DNA from 4 places in the Promicromonospora sp. NPDC090134 genome. Region 1 is predicted to be linked to each of the others. Evidence: riboswitches for the same ligand, from Rfam matches in the RefSeq annotation. Region 1 holds a riboswitch; each other region holds the start of a gene.

Region 1 (5,454 bases):
CGCCGGGTTCCTGGCGGTCGCGCTGTCGACGGTGCAGCACGTCGTCCCCGCCGGACGGCGGGCCCGGGCGCTGGCCATGATCCTCGGCGGCACGACGCTCGCCCTGGTGGCCGGCGTCCCCGCCGGCGCCCTGCTGGGCGAGCTCTGGGGCTGGCGCTCCGCCCTGTGGGCGATCGCCGGGGTCTCGGCCGCGGCCCTGGTCGCCGTGGCCTGCCTGACGCCGGTCCGGCTCGACGGCGGTACGCCGCGCGCCCGCCTGGACCTGCGCACCGAGCTCGGCGCGCTGCGCTCACCGCGCCTGCTGCACCACCTCGTGCTCGGGGTGCTGGTCAACGGCGCGACATTCTGCGCGTTCACCTACCTGGCGGTCGTCGCCACCGACGGTGCGGGCCTCGGGTCCGCGCTGGTGCCGGTGGTACTGGCCCTGTTCGGTCTCGGCGCCTTCGCCGGGGTCTCGGCCGCGGGCCGGCTCGCCGACGCCCACGGCGGGCGCCTGCTCGCAGTCGCCGGCCCCGCCCTGCTCACGGGATGGGTCCTGTGGGCCGCGCTCGCCCCGAGCCCCGCGGCGGTGTGGGTGCTCGCGCCGGTGCAGGGCGCGCTGTCGTTCGCCATGGGCGGCACACTGATCGCCCGCACCATGGCGGCGGCCCACGGCGCGCCGACCATGGGCGGCGCGTTCTCGACGGTCGCCCTCAACCTCGGCGCGCTCGCCGGCCCGGTGCTCGGCGGGAGCGCCGTCGCGGCGCTCGGGCCCGCCGGGCCCCTGGCGGTGAGCGCGGCGCTGACAGCGGTGGCCGTCACGCTCCGGGCGGTACGGCGCGCACACCCGGGACGGCGCCCGGGAGACGTCACGCGTCGGGGGACGTAACGCTGGGGTAGCAGTGCTATCTGAGCGTTACCTCCTCGGCGGTGCAGCCCTTTCCCGGAGGGCGCCGGGAGACGTCCCGCGCCCGAGCACTTCACGCCGAGATCTCGACCACGCCGCCGTCGTGCCTGGTAGCGTCCCCGGCACGACGGCGGCGAGCACGAGCGAGGAGACGGATGCGGTCCCTGTTCCCAGCACTGGCACGGTTCCCGGCACGGACACGGTTCCCGGCACGGGCGCGGTTCCCCGCACGGGCGCGGTTCCCCGCACGGGCGCGACGGACCCGCGGCGCGGCCGGGCTGGCCCTCGCCGTGCTGATCCCGGGCGTGCTGACGTCCTGCTCCGCGGGCCCCGCCGACACCCCGGCCGGACCCGCGGAGCCGGCCCCCGCGCGTGAGGCCGCGACGGAGCAGTACGCGGCGGTGCTGGACGACGTCCTCGTCGCGCTCGACCGATCCGTCCCGGACGTGGGGTGGACCGCCAAGGACCGCTTCCCGTTCGTCACCGAGCAGCCGGACGGCGAGTGCGTGCTCTTCCTCGCCGAGAGCCTGGGCGAGGGCGACCTGTACGAGCCCAGCGGCGGCCTCGCCGACCTCGCCGCCGGGCTCGACCCGGTGCTCGAGGAGCACGGGTTCGACCCGCTGTCGGACGTGACCCACGCCGAGCACGGCGGCGACGCGTACGTGACGGCCACCGACCCCGCCGGCTGGGAGCTCCGGGTCTCGGCGTACCCGCCGCTCGTGGGCATCTCGGGTCCGGTGGCGGACGACGGGTGCGCCGGGTCGTGACCGGAACCCGGCAGTCGGCCGGGTAGCGGCACGCCTCAGAGGCTCCCCCACTCCGCGGCGGCCCCGGTCAGCCGCGCCCGGACGGCGGAGACCGCCGGCCCGTGCGGCACGCCGCGGCGCCCCGCGAGGTACAGCGTGTTCAGCGGCGGCGCCTCGGGGTGGTGGAGCTCGACCACCTGCCCGGACTCCAGCGCGGGCGCAACCAGGTACCGCGGCAGGACGGAGACGCCCGCGCCGCCGGTGACGGAGGCGAGCACGGCCCGCAGGTCGGGCACCACGAGCGCCGTCGCGTTGGGCGGCCGCCGGCCGAACTCGCTGCGCCAGTACCGGCGCACGATCGGGAGGTCCTCCGCGTACGCGACCAGCGGCAGGTGCGCGAGGGCAGCCACGGGGTCGGCCGCCAGGCGCACCTGGTCGACGGTGTGGGCCAGGGCCGGCGGCCCGACGAGCAGGAACTCCTCGTCGACCAGCGGCGTCGCCACCACGGCGTCCTGCCGCGGGCGCACCGAGGACACGACGAGGTCGAGGTGGCCGGCCGCCAGCGCGGCCAGCAGCTCGTCGCCGAGCCCGAGCGTCGCACGGAGCTGGAGCCCCTGCGCGACGAGCGGCGCGAGCGCGGGCAGCACACGCACCGTCATGAGCTCGGCGGCTCCGCCGATCCGGACGAGCCCGCGCACCGCCGGCTCGACGTCGCGAGGACCGAGGGCCGACCGGAGCCCGTCCACGTGGAGCCCCACCTCGGCGGCCAGCGCCACGGCGCGCTCCGTGGGCTCGGCGCCCCGGCGGGACCGCACGAACAGGCGGGTGCCGAGCTGCTCCTCCAGGCGGGCGAGCTGCCCGGTGACGGCGGGCTGGCTCACGCCCAGCCGCTCGGCCGCCGCCGACAGCGACCCGGTGCGGTAGACCTCCAGGAACGTGGCGAGGAGGTCGAGGCCCGGCACCGGCACCACCCTCCGTCGTCGTCCTGCCCACAGGCTAGCCCGGCTCAGCGCGCCGCGAGCGCCTTGAGCACCGCCTCGGCGGCGGCCGCGCTGGACTGCGGGTTCTGGCCGGTGATCAGGTTGCCGTCCTGGACCACGGTGCTGCTCCAGGGCGCGCCGACCTGGACGACGGCGCCGCGCTCGCGCAGCCGCGACTCGACGAGGTACGGCGCGGCGTCGCCGAGGCCGCCCTGGCGCTCCTCCTCGTCGGTGAACGACGTGAGCGCCCGGCCCGCGTAGGCGAAGGTGCCGTCCGGCTCCTGGGCGCTGAGCAACGCGGCGACGCCGTGGCACAGCGCGCCCACGGTCGTGCCCCGGTCGTTCGCGTCGAGCAGCAGGCGGCCGAGGTCGGCATCGTGCGCGAGGTCGGCCATCGGGGCGTGGCCACCCGGGATGTAGACGGCGTCGTAGTCGTCGGCGCGCACGTCGGCCAGCGTGAGCGGGTGGGCGAGCTGGTCGGCGATGCCGTCGAGGTAGGCGCGGAACTCCGCCGCGTCGGCGGCGGGCACCCCGCCGCGCTCGTCGAGGCTGACCGCGTCGACCGTCGGCGCCACGCCGCCCGGCGTCGCGACGTCGACCTGCGCGCCGGCCGCGGTGAGCACCCGGTGGGAGGCGGCGACCTCCTCGGCCCAGTAACCGGTGGGGTGCTCGGTGCCGTCGGCCAGGCGCAGGCTGTTCGCGGCGGAGACGACCATCAGGATCTTCGACATGGTGTGGTTCCGATCTGTTCGGGGAGCTTCCCGCTGAGGTGCGGTCCTCGGGGAACGTCAGAATCCATCACCGGATGCCGAGACAGACAGTCGGAGCCATAACCAGACTTATGGCTCGGATTTGTCCGAGGCGTGGACGGTTTGCCGACCACATCCCGGGCATGCCTACGATCAAGTCTCATCATCCAGAGCGGTCGAGAGTCCTGGCTCCACGACACCGCAGCAACCTACCTCCGAGGCGCCAATCTCGGGGCAAGGTGCTAACGCCAGGTCCGATGGAGCTGATACGCATGGCAGTCACGAACCCGCACCTTTCCACCGCCACGATCCTGGGCTACCCCCGCATCGGCCGGAGGCGCGAGCTCAAGCGCGCCGTCGAGTCCTTCTGGGCCGGCCGCACCACCGCCGACGAGCTGGAGGCGACCGCCCGCGACCTGCGGCAGACCACCGCGCGCCGCCTCGTCGACCTGGGCCTGGACGCCGGCAACGCTGCCGTCCCCGGCTCGTTCTCGTACTACGACCAGGTGCTCGACGCCGTCGCCCTGCTGGGCGCCGTGCCCGACCGGTTCGCCGGGCTCACCACGGACGGGGGCCGCCTGCCCCTGGAGGCCTACTTCACGGTGGCCCGCGGCGAGGGCGACAACGCGCCGCTCGAGATGACCAAGTGGTTCGACACGAACTACCACTACCTGGTCCCGGAGATCGGGCCGGACACCCCGATCGGCTTCGTCGACGACCGCGCGGTGCGCGAGTTCACCGAGCTGGCACACCCGGCCGACGGCGGCCAGGCGGTCGTGACCCGCCCCGCGTTCGTGGGCCCGGTGACGTTCCTGCTGCTGAGCAAGGCCGCCGACGGCGCAGTACCCGCTGCCGCGGCTCTGCGGGGCTCGCAAGCTCACTCCTCAGCCGCAGGCGACGGCTTCCGCCCCCTGGACCGGCTGGACGACGTCGTCGCCGCCTACGCCGACCTGCTGCGCGCGCTGGCCGCCGCGGGCGCGCCCTGGGTGCAGCTCGACGAGCCCGCCCTGGTCACCGACCTGCTGGACGTCCCGTTCGACGAGGTGGCCGACGCCGTCCGCCGGGCCTACGCCGCGCTCGCGACCGAGCTCTCCCCCGCGGCCGCGGGCGACGCCCCGGCGCAGCGCCCCGCGATCCTGGTCACCGCGCCGTACGGCGACCTGCGCAGCGAGGCCGGCGACGGGCTCGCCCTGCTGGCCGGCACCGACGTCGAGGCGATCGCGATCGACCTGGTGCGCGGCGCCGTACCGACCGGACCGGTCCCCGGCCTGGAGACCAAGACCCTGGTCGCGGGCGCGATCGACGGCCACAACATCTGGCGCGCCGACCTCGACGCCCGTCTGACCACCCTGGAGGGTCTGGCGGCGACCGGCACCGGGCTCGGCGCCGGGACCGTCGCCGTCGGCACCTCGACGTCGCTGCTGCACGTGCCGCACGACGTCGCCGACGAGCCCCGCCTGGACGCGGACCTGAAGTCGTGGCTCGCGTTCGCCGACCAGAAGGTCGCCGAGGTCGTCACGCTGGCCACCGCGCTGACCGACGGCCGCGGGGCGGTCGCCGACCGGCTCGCCGAGTCGACGGCGGCGGTGCGCTCCCGCGCCGCGGCACCCGGCGTCGTCGTCCCGGTGGTGCGCGAGCGGACCGCCGCGCTGACCGCCGCCGACGTCGAGCGCGCGCCGTACGCGGAGCGGGCGGCCGCGCAGCAGGCGCGGCTGAACCTGCCACCGCTGCCGACCACGACCATCGGGTCGTTCCCGCAGACCGCCGAGATCCGCAGCACGCGCGCCGCGTGGGTGCGGGGCGAGCTGTCGGACGCCGACTACACGGCGGCGATGCGCGCCGAGATCGCGAGCACGGTCGCGCTCCAGGAGGAGCTGGGCCTGGACGTGCTGGTGCACGGCGAGCCCGAGCGCAACGACATGGTGCAGTACTTCGCGGAGCAGCTCGACGGCTTCGCGACGACCGTCAACGGCTGGGTCCAGTCGTACGGCTCGCGCTGTGTGCGGCCGCCGATCCTGTGGGGCGACGTGTCCCGGCCCGCGCCCCTGACGGTCGAGTGGACGGCGTACGCGGCGTCCCTGACCGACAAGCCG
Region 2 (5,454 bases), on a different contig from region 1:
GACGTCGGCGCCGTGCTCGATGGGCCGAAGCAGGTACGGCGTGGCCAGCGTGTTGTCCACGACGAGCACCAGCCCGTGCGCGTGCGCGACGTCGGCCACGGCCGCGAGGTCCGGCAGGTCGTTGCGCGCGTTCGGGATCGACTCCAGGAACAGCACGCGCGTCTCGGGGCGGATCGCACGCTCCCAGGCGGCGGGGTCGGCGGCGTCGTCCACGAAGTCGGCCTCGATGCCGAGGCGCGGCAGGTTCTCCAGGAGCAGCCCGCGCGTGCCCTCGTAGATGCTGGACGCGGCGAGCACGCGCTGCCCGGCCTCGACCAGGCCGAGCAGGGCGACCGTGACGGCCGCCTGGCCGCTGGCCAGGAACAGCGCGTCGGTGCCGCCCTCCAGGGCCGCGATCCGCTGCTCGACGGCGGCCGTGGTCGGGTTGCCGGTGCGCGTGTAGGCGAAGCCCTCGCCCGCGCCGAAGTGCCCGGCGGCCTGCTCCCACTCCTCGAACTCGAACCCGGCGGTCAGGTAGACGGGCGTGGCCCGCGGGACCGCGCGGGCCGATGGCGTGGTGTCGGGCGCGCCGGTAGCGCGCCCGGCGTCGTCCCGCCCCGTGCTGCGCGCGTGCACCTGCCGGGTGGCGAAGCCGGTCATGGCGCCGCGCTCGGCTCGGCCTCCGCCGCGGGCAGCCCGGCCTCCTTCCAGGCGGGGAACCCGCCGTCGACGTGCGAGACGTCGGTGTAGCCGCGGGCCGCGAGCGCCTCCGCGACCGGGCCGGAGCCGTCGACGGAGCCGCACACGACCACGACGGGCGTGTCGAGGGTGATCGCCGGGTTGTCGGACGGCCCGAACAGCGCGTCGAGGTTGTTGCGGTCCGCGAGCGTGGCGCCCGGGATCTCGCCCGCCGAGGCGCGGCCCGCGGCGGAACGGACGTCGATCAGCAGGGCGCCGCCGGCGACCTTGGCGCCCGCGGCGCCGGGGGTCTGCAGCTCAGGGGTGGTCATGGTGGTCTCCTCCGGGTGGACGGTGGTTCGTCGGGTGGTCAGGCGCTCAGGAGCCGGCCCGTGGGCAGCGCCCGCTCGGCGGCCCCTGCGTCCGACAGCCCGAGCGAGCCGCGCAGCGACGTCGCCGTCCGTTCGGTGCGGAACAGGCCCGCCTGCTGGAGCGCGGGCACCAGGTGGTCGGTGATCGCGTCGAGGTCGGAGCTGAGCGAGGACGGCTGCAGCAGGAACCCGTCGACGGCGCCGACGGTGGTCCAGTCGGCGATCAGGGTGGCGAGCTCGTCCGGCGTGTCGGCGACGACCAGCCCGTCGCCCATGACCGCCGTGCCCTCCAGCGCCTCGACGAGCTCGAGCCGGGCCCGGGCGCTGGCCCGCTCCTGCGCGAGCACCACGTAGACCTCGGCGAGCACGCGGAGCTCCTCGGGGTCGCGCCCGGCGGACAGTGCGGCGTCCCGCACGAGCCGGCGCAGCCGTACCGCGTGCGCGGCGTCGGTGACGGTGATCCGCGCGACGTCGGCGGTGCGGCCGGCCAGCGCGGCGCTGGCCTCGGAGCGCACGCGGACGACGACGGGCGGGGGCGTCTGCGGCAGGACGTCGTCCGTGCCGGCTGCCGGGCGGCCCCGGACGGCGAACCGGATGCCGTCGTGGTCCACGCGGAACCGGCCCTCGGCGTCGAGCTCGACCGCGCCCGCCCCGCTGCCGGGTCGGCCCGTCCACACCTGCGTCACGGACCGGATGCCCAGCTCGACCCTGCCGGCCCACGCGTCGTCGGCCTCGGGGAGCTTGCTCTGCCGCACCGCCTGCCAGCCGGCCCGGCCGCTGCTCGCGCGGTCGATGCTGCTCAGCGCGACGGCGGCGTGGGCCGCCTCGACGTGCACCGTGTCGACGGCGGCGACCAGCCCGATGCCGGCCGTGACCCGCGCGGCCCGGGCCGCGGCGACGGCCGTGTCCAGCCGCCCCGTGACCTGGCTGCGGCCGGGGTGGAGCAGGAATCCCTCGTCGAGGCTGACGAAGTCGAGCAGGCCGCGGTCGGCGGTCCGCACGAGGTGCAGGAACCGCTCGCCGTCGAACGGGCGCGGAGCCACCGGGCCACGTGCCCGGTGGGCGCCCGGACGGGCACCGGCGGAGGTGAGATCCACGCCGAGCACGACGGGACGGGAGGAGGTGGGGGCGAGGGACGTGGGCTGCGACGGGTACGGCACGGCGGGGCTCCGTTCGGGCTGCGGCTGCGCGACGGCGCCCGGAGGACCCGGCCGGCGCGCGCAGGGTGCGCGACGGCGTCCAGGGGTCACCCGGGAGCGTGGCTGCCAGAGGGCAGGAGTGGGACGTCCGGTCAGGGACGTGAGGGCCGGATACGGCCAGGGCTCGGCGTGCGACGCCGAGAGGAGTTCCGGGCGGCGGACCGGTGGCGGCTGTGGCGACCGGTCAGCGCGTCGGGACGGTCACTGTCCGGCTGTCGCCGTCAGCGACAGGAACAGTGACAACACATGTGCTCGCGCGACATGTGCTCGCGCGGGGCAGCACCAGCCCGCACGGTGACGTTCCGGGACGGCAGGGACACGTGGACGGCGGGGGCAGCGCTCCGGGTCATCGTCGTTCTCCTCACCTGCTCGCCCAGCGGCGAGCGACGCGTGTTGTCATCCGCCGGCGGCGGTGGACCTGGTCCTCACCCGGGGCACCCACCCGCGCGGGGGGTTGCCGTCCGACCAGCCGGGGCTTCGCGTCGGAACTCATGACCTGTCGAGGCTTTCTACATCTCTCCGATCGGATAAGTGCGGTTGGTCTCGATGTCACAGAAGATACGAATGGAACCCATAGAAGTCAATGATCCTTGCGCAGATCTCACATCCCGGGACCAAGGTCTCGCCGCGGCTCGGGGGTGCGCGCTGGTGGACGCCGGCCGGGACACGGCACGCGCCGGCCGGGCGAGGTACGCCCGGACCGACACGGCGCGGACCCGGACCCGGCCCCGCAAGGCGCGCCCCCGAACCGACACCGCGCGGCCCCGGACCAGCAAGGTGCGCTTCTACCCAGTCACTGGGCCCGGAATCACCCCGATTCCGGGCCAGATGACTGGGTAGAAGCGCACTCTCGCCTGGTCCGTTCGCTCGCTCACGCGCCGACCTCGGCAAGAGGCCGGGGTCACGCGCCGGCGTCGGCAGGCGGACGCAGTCACGAGACGGGCCGAGCGATCAGCCGATCTGCGATAGACCGACGCCGTCGAGCCCCGGCCCCCACGACGCAGAAGTGCGCTTCTACCCAGTCATTGGGCCCGGAATCGGGGTGATTCCGGGCCCAATGACTGGGTAGAAGCGCACTCTCGGGTCAGCCCAGGAGGAGCTCGATCTGGGCGAGGGCGCCGGGCTCGGCCAGCTCCAGCCGGAGACCCGTGAGCGGCACCGGCTCGTCGAGCACGAAGGGGCGGAGCTGGTTCGGCCAGCGCCACGCCTCGCCGGACCGCTCGTCCAGCACCCGCCCGTCGGCCGCGACCAGGCGCCAGGCCGACGGCGGTCCGGACACCCTCTCGACGGTCGACGACCCGGGCACCTCCGCAGAGGACAGCCCGGGCGCGCCGTTGGCCGACGCCGGCTCGGACGTCGGGCCCGAGGTCAACGTGTAGGCGCGCAGCATCGATCCGGCCGGGACGTCCGCACCGGGAGCCCAGTTGAGCGCGCCGTCCACCGCGGCCGACGTCGTCAGGTCGCCGTCGGTCAGGTGCGGCAGCGCACCCTCGGCACTGCGCCAGCCGCCATCGGCTCGCCGCCACGGCCGCTCGGGCGCCGAGTCGTCGCCGATCCCCGCGGCGCCAGCAGCGCCAGCACCACCACCAGCACCAGCACCAGCACCAGCACCAGCACCAGCCTCGTCGTCCGACGGCACGCCCCACCGGGTCGGGATCTCCGACAGCGCGAAGCGCAGGGTCGCTCCCCCGACCAGGTCGACGTTGTCGATCGACGGCGTCGTGATCACCCGGGCCGCGGCCGCGTCCGACCCCGCCGCAGCCGCGCCGGCACCGCCCGCCACATCCGGCCGAGCTACGTCCAGCCCCGCCACGTACTGCCGACCGGCCGCCCCGGGGGCCTCGATCACGAGGTCGCCGTCGGGCCGGTGCACCACCGCCCGGTCGAACAGCGGCGACGTGACCGCCCAGCGCGGCGAGCCGATCTCCAGCGGGTACAGCCCGAGCGCGGCCAGCACGTACCAGGCCGACATCTCGCCGTTGTCCTCGTCGCCGTGGTAGCCCTGACCGATGTCGTTGCCGGTCCACAGCCGGGTCAGGATCTCGCGCACGACCTCCTGGGTGCGGTCGGGCCGCCCGGCGACCGACCACGTCCACGCGATGTGGTGCGACACCTGGTTCGACTGGCCGAGCTGGCCCAGGCGCACGTCGCGCGCCTCGAACATCTCGTGGATGGGGTTGCCGTACGAGCCAGGCTTGTCCGCCCGCTCCGGCGCGGCGAAGAACCGTTCCAGCAGCTGCTCCAGCCCCGCGCGCCCGCCGTGCAGGGCGGCCAGCCCCGCGCCGTCGTGCACGGGGTGGAACAGGAAGTTCCAGGCGTCGGACTCGGTGTAGTCGCCGCCCCACGCGTCCGGGTCGAACGGCGCCGGGTCGAACGCCCCGTCCCGGGCGCGCCCGCGGAAGAACCCCGTGGCGGCGTCGAAGAGGTGCACGTACCCGAGCGCGCTCTGCCGCAGGTAGGCGGCCTCGTCGCGCAGGGCCCGACGGCGCTCGTCCGGGGTCCCGGGCGCGTCCGCGAGCGCCTGCGCCATCCGCGCGAGCCCGGCGTCGTTGATGTAGCCCTCCAGGCTCCACGACACCGACTCCTCGACGTCGCGCGGCACCCAGCCGTGCGTGAGCGCGAAGTCCTGGCCCTTGCGTCCCACGCCGGACCGGGTGGGCAGCGCCGTGGCGTTGCGCAGCCCGGCGTCGTAGGTCGCCAGCGGGTCGGGCAGGTCCACGCCGCGCAGGTACAGGTCGGCGAAGGCGACGTCGGACGACGTGCCCGTCATCAGGTCGGCGTAGCCCGGCGACGACCAGCGGGCGACCCAGCCGCCCTCCCGGTACTGCTGCACGAACCCGTCGGCGAGCCGGGCCGCGACCTGCGGGTACAGCAGGGCGTACGCCGGCCAGCAGGTGCGGTAGGTGTCCCAGAACCCGTGGTTCACGAACATCTCGCCGGGCACCACCGGGGCGCCGTCGAGCACGGGCGAGGCGTGCACGGGCGTGCCGTCGGCCCCGACCTCGGTGTACGACGACGGGTACAGGTTCAGCCGGTACAGGTTCGAGTAGAGCGTGACCTGCTGCTCCTCGGAGGCGCCGTCGACGTCGAGCACGCCGAGCCGCTCCTCCCACTGCGCGCGGGCGGCGTCGGCGACCTCGTCGAAGGTCCCGGACACCTCGCGCTCCAGCGCGAGCCAGGCCAGCTCCTCGCTGATGTACGACGTCGCCACGCGCACCTCGACCGTG
Region 3 (5,454 bases), on a different contig from region 1:
TCGTCGCGCCCGCGGCACCGATGCCGAGGACGACGGCGCCGCGCAGGAGGTCACGCCGTCCGAACGCGGCGTGGCTGTCGGGACTGCAGTCGGTGGAGCTGTGGTCGTGTTCGTGCACGGTGGGGCCTCCACGGGTCGGTCGCGCTGGTACGTGCCGATTTCATCCGTAGTATCGGCCGACCCCGCGACCCCCCGGTACATCACATCCGGGGTATATCCCGCGCGCGATGCCTGCGCCCGGAAGGTCCCGCCGGACATGTCAGACGCTCAGGCCCCCCGGGGGGAGACCTGAGCGTCCGACGCGGCGAACGGAGGAGACTACTGCTCGATGGTCTGGCGCCCCTCGGACGAACCCTGACCGATCGACGTCGACCCGGCTGTGTGCGCCACGTCGATCTTGCGCGGCTTCGCCTCCTCACTGACCGGGATCGTCAGCGAGAGCACGCCGTCGGTGTACGACGCCGAGATGCTGTCGAGCGCAAGCCCCCGGCCCACCGTCAGCTGCCGCGCGAACGTGCCGGTAGGCCGCTCGCGGACCAGCCACTGCGCCTCGGCGTCCGACCGCTGCGTGCGCTCGGCACGGACGGTGAGCGTCCGGTCCTCGACCGAGACGTCGATGGTGCCAGGGTCGACGCCGGGCATGTCCATGGACAGGACGTAGTGGTCGCCCGTGCGGAACAGGTCCATCGGCATGCCGCCGGACTGCCGTGCGTTGCCGGCAAACGTGCTGAACAGCCGATCCATCTCCTGGATCGGGTCCCAATAGGTAGCCATCGCGCATCACCTCCTACGACGATGCGGCCCCGGCCCCTCCAGGGCCGCCGCGCAAGATGACGGCCCTGCCGTCATCCGGCTACACGCCCAATCTTGGTACTCCCGACCCGGGGGTGCCAAGGGTCCATGGGCCTGGCTCGCCGGACCGGCAGGTCACTCGGTGACCGCCGGCCTGACAGTCCGCGGTCAGGCGGCCGCGCGGCCCGACAGGCCCACCCGGTCCAGCAGGTCGAGGGCGGGGCGGTGCTTGTTGAACGTGTACACGTGCAGGCCGGGCGTGCCGGCGTCGAGCACCTCGCGCGCGAGCGCCGCGGAGTACTCGATGCCGTGCGCGTGCTGGGCCTCGGGGTCGACGGCGCCGTCGGGCGCGGTGAGCCGGTCGAGGTCGCGCAGGAGCTCCGCGGGCGCCGCCACCCCGGTGAGCTCCTGGACGCGGCGCAGGCGGCGGGCCTCGGTGGTAGGCAGGATCCCGGCGAGGATCGGGATGGTCACACCCTCCGCCCGGGCCGCCTCGACGAACCCCGTGTACGAGTCCGCGCGGTAGAAGAACTGGGTGATCGCGAAGCTCGCGCCCGCCTCCTGCTTCTCGAGCAGGCGGCGCACCTCCTGCTCGCGCGTGGTGCCGGCCCCGGGGTTGCCGTCCGGGAACGTGGCGACGGCGATCGCCAGCGGCCGGGCGGCCGAGCGCAGCGCCGTGCTGACGTCGGCGGCACACCGCCGCTCGTCCACCTGCCGCAGGAGGCGGACGAGGTCCACGCTGGAGCGCACGCCGTCGGCCGGCGGGCGCCAGTCCGGCTCGTCGCGCGGCGGGTCGCCGCGCAGGGCGAGGAACGACCGCACCCCGGCCTCGAGGAACTCCTCGATCACCGCGGACACGTCCTCGCGGGACGCGCCCACGCAGGTCAGGTGGGCCACGGGGAGCACGGGCGTGCCGCGCAGCAGGGTCGCGAGCACCTCGCGCGCGGTGGCCCGGTCGCCGCCGGCCGCCCCGTAGGTCACGGACACGAAGTCCGGGCGGGCAGCCACGAGCCGCTGCGCCGTCTCCCAGAAGTTGGGCGCGGCGTTCGGCCGACGCGGGGGCATCAGCTCGAACGAGACGGTGGGGCGGTGCGGGTGTGGCTCGGCGACCATGGCTGCTCCATCGAACCTGGCGTGAGCACCTTGCGTCCCTCGCTCCGCGGCGACGCGGCGGAAGGTCGGCAGGTTGCTGCGGTGTCAGTGAGCCAGGACTCTCGACCGCTCTGGATGGGGTTCGCCACCATGCTAAGCGACCGTCCAGCACTGGGACAGAATTCGTCCGGAGACCGAGACGGCCCGGTCCACGGTGTGTGGACCGGGCCCGTCCGTTACTTCACCGACCCGGCCACCAGGCCGCCCACCAGGCGCTTCTCGATGATCATGAACAGGATCACCACGGGCACGATCGCCACGACGGACACCCCGAACACGTAGTGCCAGGACGTCTCGTACTGGCCCACGAACTTGGTGAGCGCCACGGACAGCGGCTGGTTGCCCGCCGTGGTGAGCAGCACCAGCGAGGCCGCGAACTCGTTCCAGGAGGCGACGAACGTGAACACGACCGCCGTCACGATGCCCGGCCAGACGAGCGGCAGGTTGATCTTGGTCAGGACGGCGAACGTGCCGGCGCCGTCGAGCTGCGCCGCCTCGTCGACCTCCTTGGGGATGCCCGCGAAGAAGCTGTGCATGATCCAGACCGCGAACGACAGGTTGAACGCGGCGTTGACCAGGATCATCGCGACCCACGTGTCGAGGATCCCGATCGCGATGAACTGCCGGAACAGGCCCGACGTCAGCACGGCGGGCTGCACCATCTGGGTCACGATCACGAGGAACAGGAAGAAGAGCCGGCCCTGGAACCGGAACCGCGCCGTGTAGTAGGCGGCGGGCAGCGCCACGGCCAGCACGAGCAGCGTGGCGCACAGCGAGATCACCAGGGTGGAGATCAGGTTCTGCGCCAGCGGCGTCTCGGGCGTGGACCACATCGTGACGTAGTTGTCCCAGTGCCACTCCGTGGGGAAGTAGGTGGGGTCGACCGACCTGATCTCGGCCTTCGTCTTCACGGAGCCGAAGAACATGATCAGGTACGGCAGCAGGAAGACCACCAGCACCACGAGCCCGGCCAACAGCCGGAGCAGCAGCGACCCGAGCGGCACCTGGTCCGTCGTGTACCTCCGCACCCGTCGCCGGTTGTCCGACGGCGGCCGGGTCGCGCTGCGGGAGGTGGTCCCCGGGTCGGTGATCGCGGTCATCAGACCTCCTCCAGGGGGCGGACGACCCGCACGTAGACGGCGACGATGGCGATGACCACCAGGAACGCGATGACGGACAGCGCGCTGGCCAGGTCGATCTGCCGCTGGTTCTGCATGTACTTGAAGATCATGGTCATGACGGTGTCGGCGTCGTACCCGGGGATGGACCCCGTCATGACGCGCAGGATCGGCAGCGAGTTGAACACGTTGATGATGTTGATCAGCACCGCCACCGAGATGGCGCCCCGCAGCTGCGGCAGCACCACGCTGAAGTAGGTGCGCGCCCCGCTTGCGCCGTCGATGCGCGCGGCCTCCACGGTCTCGCCGGGCACCGTCTGGAGCCCGGCGAGCACCGTGTAGGTGGTGAACGGCAGGGACACGAACACGGCGACCGCCATGGCCCACGCGAACGCGGTGCCGGGGTGGCGGGTCCAGCCGTAGCCCTCCGGCGTGCTGATCAGGCCGACGTCCACGAGGAACGAGTTGATGATGCCGAAGTACGGCTCCAGGCCGTAGTGCACCACGAGCGTCGTCATGACCACGCTCGACGCCCACGGCACGATGACGGCCATCCGCACCAGCCGGCGGCCGGGGAACGCCTTGTTCAGCAGTGCCGCGAGCGCCAGCGACCCGATCAGGGTGCAGGCGACGACCACGACGACCCACACGACCGTGCGGCCGAGGATGGGCCAGAAGTACTGGAAGCCGATCACCGTCGCGAAGTTCGCGAGGCCCACTCCCCCGTCGTCCACGCCGCTCTGGCTGATGTCGCGTGTCGAGTTCCAGAACATCAGGCCGACCGGGAACAGGACCACGGCCGCAATGAGTGCGACCGCGGGCCCGATCCACGGCAGGGCCTTCAACAGGTCCTTCACCAAGTTCCCCGTGCTTTCGGTTCGGCGTTGCGTGTGGTCAGCCGTGCCGCGGCACGGCGGTCGGAGCGGGCGTCAGCCCGCGTCGACCTGTCCCTGGATCTCGGTCAGGACGTCCTGCGCCGACTTCTTCCCGTCGAGCTGGCCGAAGAGCGCCTTGAAGGCGGAGTCGGCCGCGGCCCAGTCCGGGTTGGTGCTCGGGTAGAACTGCGCGTCGGGCAGCACCTCGAGGAACGGCGCGAGCGCCTCCTCGCCGGCGAGCTCCTCGGAGCCGGACAGGGTGGTGGGCAGGAAGCCCTCGGCCTGGACCCACGGCACGTAGACGTCGGCGGAGTAGAAGTAGTCGAAGAAGGCGGTGATGGCCTCCTGCTTGTCGCCGTCGTTCTGGAACGCCATCAGGTGGTCGGCCACGCCCAGCGTGAACGGCGAGCCGTCCTCGGTGGGGATCGGGTGGATCGAGTACTCGAGGTCGGGGTTGTCGGACTCGATCTGCCCGACGCTCGGCGGCAGGCCGATCTGCATGCCGACCTTGCCCTGGACGAAGATGTCGAACAGCGGGCTGCGGTCCGTCGCACCGGCGTCGGCCTGCGTGGCGCCCTCGTCGATCATCTTCTTGACGAACTCGGCGCCCGGGAGGTTCTCCGGGGTGTCGATGGTGATGGCCTCGGCGTCGCCGAAGGTTCCGCCGCCGCCCCACAGCCACACCGCTGCCTCGGCCTGCGCCTCCTCGGAGCCGAGCGGCATGCCGTAGCCGGCCACACCGCCGCCGAGCTCGGAGACCTTCTTGGCGGACTCGAGCAGCTCGTCCCAGGTGGTGGGGACCTCGGCGCCGGCCTCCTCCAGGAGCGCGTCGTTGACGAACAGCGCGCGGGCGGAGGCGATGAACGGCAGACCGTAGGTGGTGCCGCCCACCTGGGCGTTCTCCAGGAACGTGGGCTGGAAGTCGGCGTAGGTCTCCTCGGAGGTGACCTCCTCGACCGGGTACAGCAGCTCGTCCTCGGCGAAGCCGGCGAAGGGGCCGCCGTTGTAGATGTCGGGTGCGTCGCCGCCCTGGATCTTGGTGGCGATGACGGACTCGAGGTTGTCCCAGGACTCGACCTGCAGGTTGACGTCGATGTCGGGGTTCTGCTCCTCGAACCCGGCGATCACGTCGTCCCAGTTTCCCTGGGTGGCGTCGGAGTAGCTGGGGACGAGCAGGTCGAGAGTCGTCCCGTCACCGGTCGCCTCCCCGCTGGACCCGCCGAACCCGCAGGCCGTCAGTCCGGTCGTAGCGGCGAGCGTGATCGCCATGATCCCGCCAAGCCTCTTGTACTGCGCCATTGCCGTCCCTCTCCTTCGTGGTGGTGCAGGTCACGTTTTCACTCGGGTCGTAATCTGTCAATGGTTCTAACAAACCTGTGACACACGGGTGACACAGCGTTTCCAGACCTGCCCCTGGGGCAACCGAGAGACAGCAAGAAGGGCCGCAGCGCGCGGCTGCGGCCCTTCTCCTGGCGCGTTTCCAGGCCGACGGCGAGGTGCGCCGACCCCTGTGATCA
Region 4 (5,454 bases), on a different contig from region 1:
CGCCGTGGCCGTCCCGTGCTTTGTTACCCCTGGAGGGTATTCAGTCGCGATCGCACGAGGAGCACGGGACCATGACCGAGACGTTCGAGACGGCCGCACCAACGCGGCCGAGCCGCTGGACCGGGACCTGGCCCACCAACACCGCCTGGATCGTGCTGGGCATGCTGACGGGCTTCGGCCTGCTGGTGGGCGGGACGGCGATCGTCGGCGGCACCTGGCGGGACGCGGTCGCGGAGGACCCGACGACCACGATCGGCGTCGCGACGCTGTGCTACCTGGCCGCCGCCGTGACCGGCGTCCGCTGGACGGCCTGGCTCGTCGCGCTCCTGGCGTCGGTGGTCCCTGTCGCGTCCGAGCTGCTGGACACGCCGCGCTGGATCGGATTCGTCCTGGTGGGGCTGGTCCTGACCGGCATCGGGCTGGCCCGCGGACGCCGCGCGACGTGGCCGCAGGCCGCCGCGATGGCCGGCTTCTTCGGGGTAGCGACGACGGCCCTGTTCCTGGAGCCGAGGCTCGGGCTGGCCCTCGCGGGCCTCGCCCTTGCCGCGCACGCCGGGTGGGACGTGGTGCACTACCGCCGCGACAGGGTGGTGAACCGTTCGCTCGCGCTGTGGTGCATCGGCCTCGACCTCACGATGGGCGGCATCTGCGTGGCCCTCGCGCTGTAGCCGCCGGACGCGCGGCGGCCGTCAGTCCTCGTCCGGGAGGCAGCCGAAGGCCTCGTCGAAGCCCAGGGCGGCCGTCGCCAGCAGGCCCGCGAGGCCGGAGCCCTCGGGCACGGGGCGCGGGTCGTCGGTCACGACCCACAGCCCGTCGACGACGTCGTACCCGGCCTGCGGACCCTCCTCGACCAGGCGGCCGACGGCTGCGATCAGCCGCTCGATCTCCTCGCCCGCGGTGCCGACGCCCACCGAGGCGCGCACGGCGCCGGCGTCGAACCCGAGCCGGCCGAGCAGCGGGTGCGCGCAGAAGCGGCCGTCCCGGACGCCGATGCCGTGCTCCGCGGACAGGTAGGCGGCGACGAGGCCCGGGTCGTACCCGGTCACGGTGAAGGTCACCACGCCCACGGGGTCCACGGCGTCGGCCCAGACCCGCACGACCTCGACGCGATCGATGGCCTCCAGCCCTGACACCAGCCGGCGGCGCAGGGCGTTCTCGTGCGCCACGACCTCGGCAGGGTCGAGCGCGGCCAGCTCCTCGCAGGCCGCCGCGAGCGCCACCGCGCCGATCACGTTGGGCGAGCCGGCCTCGTGGCGGGCGGGACCCTCGTGCCAGTCGGTGCCGCTCACGCGCACACGCCGGACGGCGCCGCCGCCCGCGAGGTAGGGCGTGCCCTGGTCGAGCCAGTCGCGGCGGCCCACCAGCACGCCGGCGCCGAACGGGGCGTAGGTCTTGTGCCCGGAGAAGGCGAGGTAGTCCACGCCCGTGGACTCCAGCGAGATGCGGCGGTGCGGCACGAGCTGGGCGCCGTCGAGCACCACGCGCGCGCCGAACTCGTGGGCGACGGCGACGATCTCGGCGATCGGGAGGGACTCGCCGGTCACGTTCGAGGCCCCGGTCAGGGCCAGGAGGGCGTACGGGCGGTCCGCGGCGGCGTCGGCCAGCTCCTCCCGGATCTGGGCGACCGTCTCGGCCACGGTGGCGCCGCCGGTCAGCACGGTCGCGCCGGTGGTGCGCTGCCAGGGCAGCAGGTTCGCGTGGTGCTCGACGTCGAGCACCAGCACGCGGCCGGGCTCGCCGTCGGGCTGCGCGGGGACGCAGCCGGCGAGGAGGTTGAGAGAGTCGGTGGTGTTCCGGGTGACGATCGTCAGGTCGTCCTCGCGGGCGCCGACGAACGCGCCGATGGTGCGGCGCGCGGTCTCGTAGAGCGCCGTGCTCACCTGGGAGAGGTAGCCCGCGCCGCGGTGCACGCTGGCGTACAGCGGCAGCACCTGGGTGACGCGGTCGGCGACGGCCTGGAGGGCCGGGGCCGACGCGGCGACGTCGAGGTTCGCGTACGAGACCTGCGTGCCGTCCACGAGCGGGACGAGCGTCCCGCCGCCGACGACGGGGCGCAGCGGGGCGAGGTCGGTCACCGCGATGGCACGGCTGAGAGTGGGAGCAGACATGGCGTCCTCCAGCACAGTCCTGGGGGAGGTTCCCCCGCGCTTGCCGCACGCGGGCTGCGCGCGGCCTGGTCGTCACCCGGGGCACCCCACCGCGGAGGGAGGGTTGCCGGCCAGCGAGCCGGGGCTTGACGCTGGCGCTCATGACCTGCGGCCATCCTGTGCTGCGGGCAAAACACCTGTCAACGCACGTCTCAGATACTGGTCCCACGATCCGGTCATGACACCGTCCCCGCACCCCGGTGCGGGTCGGATGCTCGCCCTCGTGCTCGGGGCACGAATTTGGTGTCCTCGTGCCACGGTGACCGGCATGATGTCAGGCGCGCAGAGACCACAGCGGCTATCGCGCGCCAGGACGCACGACGGACCGCGAGAGGAAACCCCGACCTCATGCCTCACCAGACACCCCCGCTCGTCCGCGCCCTCGACCAGGGCGACGCGCACGCCGCGCGCCGCGCCGTGTCCGACGCGGTGGACGGTCGGGAAGCCAGGGATGCCGGCCACGCGCCGGGCGGGAGCGGCACCCCCAGGGGGTCCGGCGGCCTGGAGGACGTGCTCGACCTGCTCGGGGCACGGGCCGCGGCCGGTTCCCCGCTCGCGACCGAGCTGCTGGTCGAGCTGTTGGACGAGTCGGGTGTGGTCCGCCGGTTCGTGCGTGGTGCGCTCCTCGACGAGTCGGCCGTCGACGACGTCTGCCAGGACACCCTCATCAGCGTGGCGACGTCGATCCACTCGTTCGCCGGCGCGTCCAAGGTCACCACCTGGGTGCATCGCATCGTCCGGAACCGGGTGGTGGACCACCTGCGCCGGCAGCGCGCCACCACCACGCTCCCCGACGACGACGTCGCGCCCGGCGCGCGGATGAGCTCGCTCATCGCCACCCGGGCCACGGTGCGCGACGCGCTCGACGCGCTGCCCGCCCTCTACCGCGAGCCGGTGACGCTGCGCGACATCGAGGGACTGCCGTACAGCGCGGTCGCCGACCGGCTGGGTCGCAGCGTGGGCACCGTCAAGTCCCAGGTCTCCCGAGGCCGGGCGCTCGTCGCGGCTCTGCTCGGGGACGCCGTCTGATGGCCGCCCGGGACAGGATGGGGCGATACCAGGTCGAGGACGTGCTCGGTGTCGGGTCGTTCGCCACCGTGCACCGCGCGGTCGACGAGCGGCTGGACACCACCGTGGTCGTGAAGGTCCTGGCCGAGAACCACAGCCTCAACCCGGAGATCCGGGAACGCTTCATCGCCGAGGGCCGGGCGTTGCGCCGGGTCGCGAGCCCGCACGTGATCACGGTCTACGACATCGGCGAGAACGATCGGCAGCAGCCGTACCTCGTGCTCGAGCACGCCGACCGGGGCACCCTCGCCGAGCGTGTCCGCGCCCTGCGTGCGGGCGGATGGACGGCGAGCCGCGCGGACGTGCTCGCCGTCGCCCGTGGGCTGGCCGCAGCCGTGCGGGCCGTGCACGCCGCGCGCCTGGTGCACCGCGACCTCAGCCCCGGCAACGTGCTGCTGCGCACCGGGCCCGACGCGCCCGCCGACACCGGTGCGGCAGGTGCGGCCGGCGCGCCGGGCTCGCTCCTCGCAGGCACGGCGTCCACCGTCGTGGGGCGCGACGAGCGGCTCGTGGTCGCCGACCTGGGCATGTGCAAGGACCTGGCGCGCAGCTCCGGGCTCACGGTCGCGGGCGGCACGGACGGGTTCCGCCCGCCCGAGCAGCACGGTCCCGGCACGGTCGACACGCGCGCGGACCTGTGGGCGATGTCCGCACTGCTGGAGTGGCTCACCGACGGCGCCGACCTGCCGCGCGCCCTGACCCGGGCGGTGCGGCGTAGCCTCGCGGACTCCCCGTCCCGGCGACACCCCGACGTCGCGGCGTGGCTCTCGGACGTGGAGGACGCGCTCGTCCCCGCGCGAGGAGACGTCCCCGCGGGAGGAGACAGGGCAGGGGCGCCCGCGGCCGCCGCGACGCCGGCCCGCCCGACCGGCCGGCGGCGTCGGCCGGTGATCGCGGTCGCCGTCGCCCTCCTGCTGGGTGCCGGGATCGGGTTCGGCGGCGCGTGGGGCTCGGTCGCATGGCTCGACGCCCGCCCCGACGCGAGCTCCGGCGCCGCGCGCGTCGCGATCTCCGGGCCCGAGACCGCGACGGTCGGCACCCCGGTGACGTTCACGGCCCAGGTCAGCGGCGCCGAGCACTGGGTGTGGACCCTGCCCACCGGGACGTACGTCGCCGACGACGGCTCCGTCGAGCTCACGGCCCGCAGCCCAGGGAGCGCCGAGGTGGTGCTCGAGGCCCGCGCGCCGGACGGGACGCGGATCACCGCGGTGCACCGGCTCGAGGTGGCAGAGCCGGGCTGACCGGAGCCGCCGGACCAGTTCGCCGTCGGCCCCGGAAGAAGTTCCGGGAGCGATGCAACCTTTTCGCCGCCCCGCCCGACTCACCCCTGTCAGCAACGTAACCGAGACCATCTGGTCAGGAGTAAAAGATGCGATACCTGCCCCGCCGACTGGCACCGATCGCCGTCGTGAGCCTGCTCGCCCTGAGCGCCTGCTCGTCCGGCAGCCCCGGCGCCGAGTTCGACGACACCGGCGCTTCCACCCCGCCGTCCGCGACGGGCAACCCCGCCGAGGACGGCGCGGCCCCCGGTGACGACGCCGGTGACCAGCCGGCCGGGACCGCCGGCGTCGACTTCCCCGACCCGGAGGACGTGGTCGCGGACGCGACCTTCACCGTGCCGGGCACGGAGTCGGACGAGGTCCGGTTCGGCATCGAGTCGATCGTGGTCTCGGGGCGCACCATGGAGCTGCGGCTCGTGATGACCCCGGAGTTCGACGACGGCGGCGGTGCGGCCTCGGTCTATGACGCCCTGGGCGAGAACGTGAACATCACCCTGATCGACCGGGAGAACCTCAAGGAGTACCGGGTGCTGGAGGCCGACGGGGGCGGACGCTGGTTCCGCACCGATCCGGTCTACACGGAGGCACTGCCCGGACAGTCCGTGGGCTACCAGGTGTTCTTCGCCGCGCCCGAGGACGAGATCTCGACCATCGACGTCCGGCTGACCGAGTCGTGGCCGGTGTTCAAGGACGTCCCGCTGACGGTCGAGGACTGAGCCGCATGCAGCGCAACCGCACCCGTCGCGCCCACCGGCCGCGACCCACGAACGCACTCACCGCCGCAGTCGTGTCCGTGACACTTCTCGGGCTCTCCGTGCCGCCCGCCGCCGCGGCGCCGGCAGGCGGGTCGATCGGCACGTACGGCTCGACGACCGGCGGCTACCCGTGGCCCGGCATCGAAGCGCTGGGGCTCGGTGAGCCGGCCCAGGAGCAGCTCGTCGCCTCCGTCACGGAGTACG

What was found. A riboswitch is a leader RNA that binds a small molecule or an ion and turns the genes downstream of it on or off. The one in region 1 is predicted to bind S-adenosylmethionine.
Region 2: linked by a shared signal. The riboswitch ahead of ACIPN7_RS23830 (LLM class flavin-dependent oxidoreductase) and the one ahead of metE (5-methyltetrahydropteroyltriglutamate--homocysteine S-methyltransferase) in region 1 are both predicted to bind S-adenosylmethionine.
Region 3: linked by a shared signal. The riboswitch ahead of ACIPN7_RS01455 (methylenetetrahydrofolate reductase) and the one ahead of metE (5-methyltetrahydropteroyltriglutamate--homocysteine S-methyltransferase) in region 1 are both predicted to bind S-adenosylmethionine.
Region 4: linked by a shared signal. The riboswitch ahead of ACIPN7_RS02660 (aminotransferase class V-fold PLP-dependent enzyme) and the one ahead of metE (5-methyltetrahydropteroyltriglutamate--homocysteine S-methyltransferase) in region 1 are both predicted to bind S-adenosylmethionine.

The regions. Positions count from the first base shown of each region.
Region 1 is NZ_JBIVCZ010000003.1:104,849-110,302, forward strand. Features, by position in the region: gene ACIPN7_RS10155 (Cmx/CmrA family chloramphenicol efflux MFS transporter) at 1-868, shown strand, start outside; gene ACIPN7_RS10160 (hypothetical protein) at 1,042-1,653, shown strand; gene ACIPN7_RS10165 (LysR family transcriptional regulator) at 1,689-2,594, opposite strand; gene ACIPN7_RS10170 (type 1 glutamine amidotransferase domain-containing protein) at 2,639-3,343, opposite strand; SAM riboswitch class I at 3,522-3,625, shown strand; gene metE (5-methyltetrahydropteroyltriglutamate--homocysteine S-methyltransferase) at 3,634-5,454, shown strand, end outside.
Region 2 is NZ_JBIVCZ010000010.1:67,366-72,819, forward strand. Features, by position in the region: gene ACIPN7_RS23820 (O-acetylhomoserine aminocarboxypropyltransferase/cysteine synthase family protein) at 1-639, opposite strand, end outside; gene ACIPN7_RS23825 (rhodanese-like domain-containing protein) at 636-989, opposite strand; gene ACIPN7_RS23830 (LLM class flavin-dependent oxidoreductase) at 1,028-2,188, opposite strand; SAM riboswitch class IV at 2,613-2,724, opposite strand; gene ACIPN7_RS23835 (GH92 family glycosyl hydrolase) at 3,312-5,454, opposite strand, start outside.
Region 3 is NZ_JBIVCZ010000001.1:327,989-333,442, reverse strand. Features, by position in the region: gene ACIPN7_RS01465 (N-acetylmuramoyl-L-alanine amidase) at 1-118, opposite strand, end outside; gene ACIPN7_RS01460 (Hsp20/alpha crystallin family protein) at 319-774, opposite strand; gene ACIPN7_RS01455 (methylenetetrahydrofolate reductase) at 961-1,905, opposite strand; SAM riboswitch class I at 1,910-2,026, opposite strand; gene ACIPN7_RS01450 (carbohydrate ABC transporter permease) at 2,121-3,044, opposite strand; gene ACIPN7_RS01445 (carbohydrate ABC transporter permease) at 3,044-3,919, opposite strand; gene ACIPN7_RS01440 (extracellular solute-binding protein) at 3,992-5,236, opposite strand; gene ACIPN7_RS01435 (hypothetical protein) at 5,452-5,454, opposite strand, start outside.
Region 4 is NZ_JBIVCZ010000001.1:606,798-612,251, reverse strand. Features, by position in the region: gene ACIPN7_RS02665 (hypothetical protein) at 72-668, shown strand; gene ACIPN7_RS02660 (aminotransferase class V-fold PLP-dependent enzyme) at 690-2,108, opposite strand; SAM riboswitch class IV at 2,140-2,254, opposite strand; gene ACIPN7_RS02655 (RNA polymerase sigma factor) at 2,496-3,176, shown strand; gene ACIPN7_RS02650 (serine/threonine-protein kinase) at 3,176-4,456, shown strand; gene ACIPN7_RS02645 (hypothetical protein) at 4,585-5,211, shown strand; gene ACIPN7_RS02640 (OmpA family protein) at 5,217-5,454, shown strand, end outside.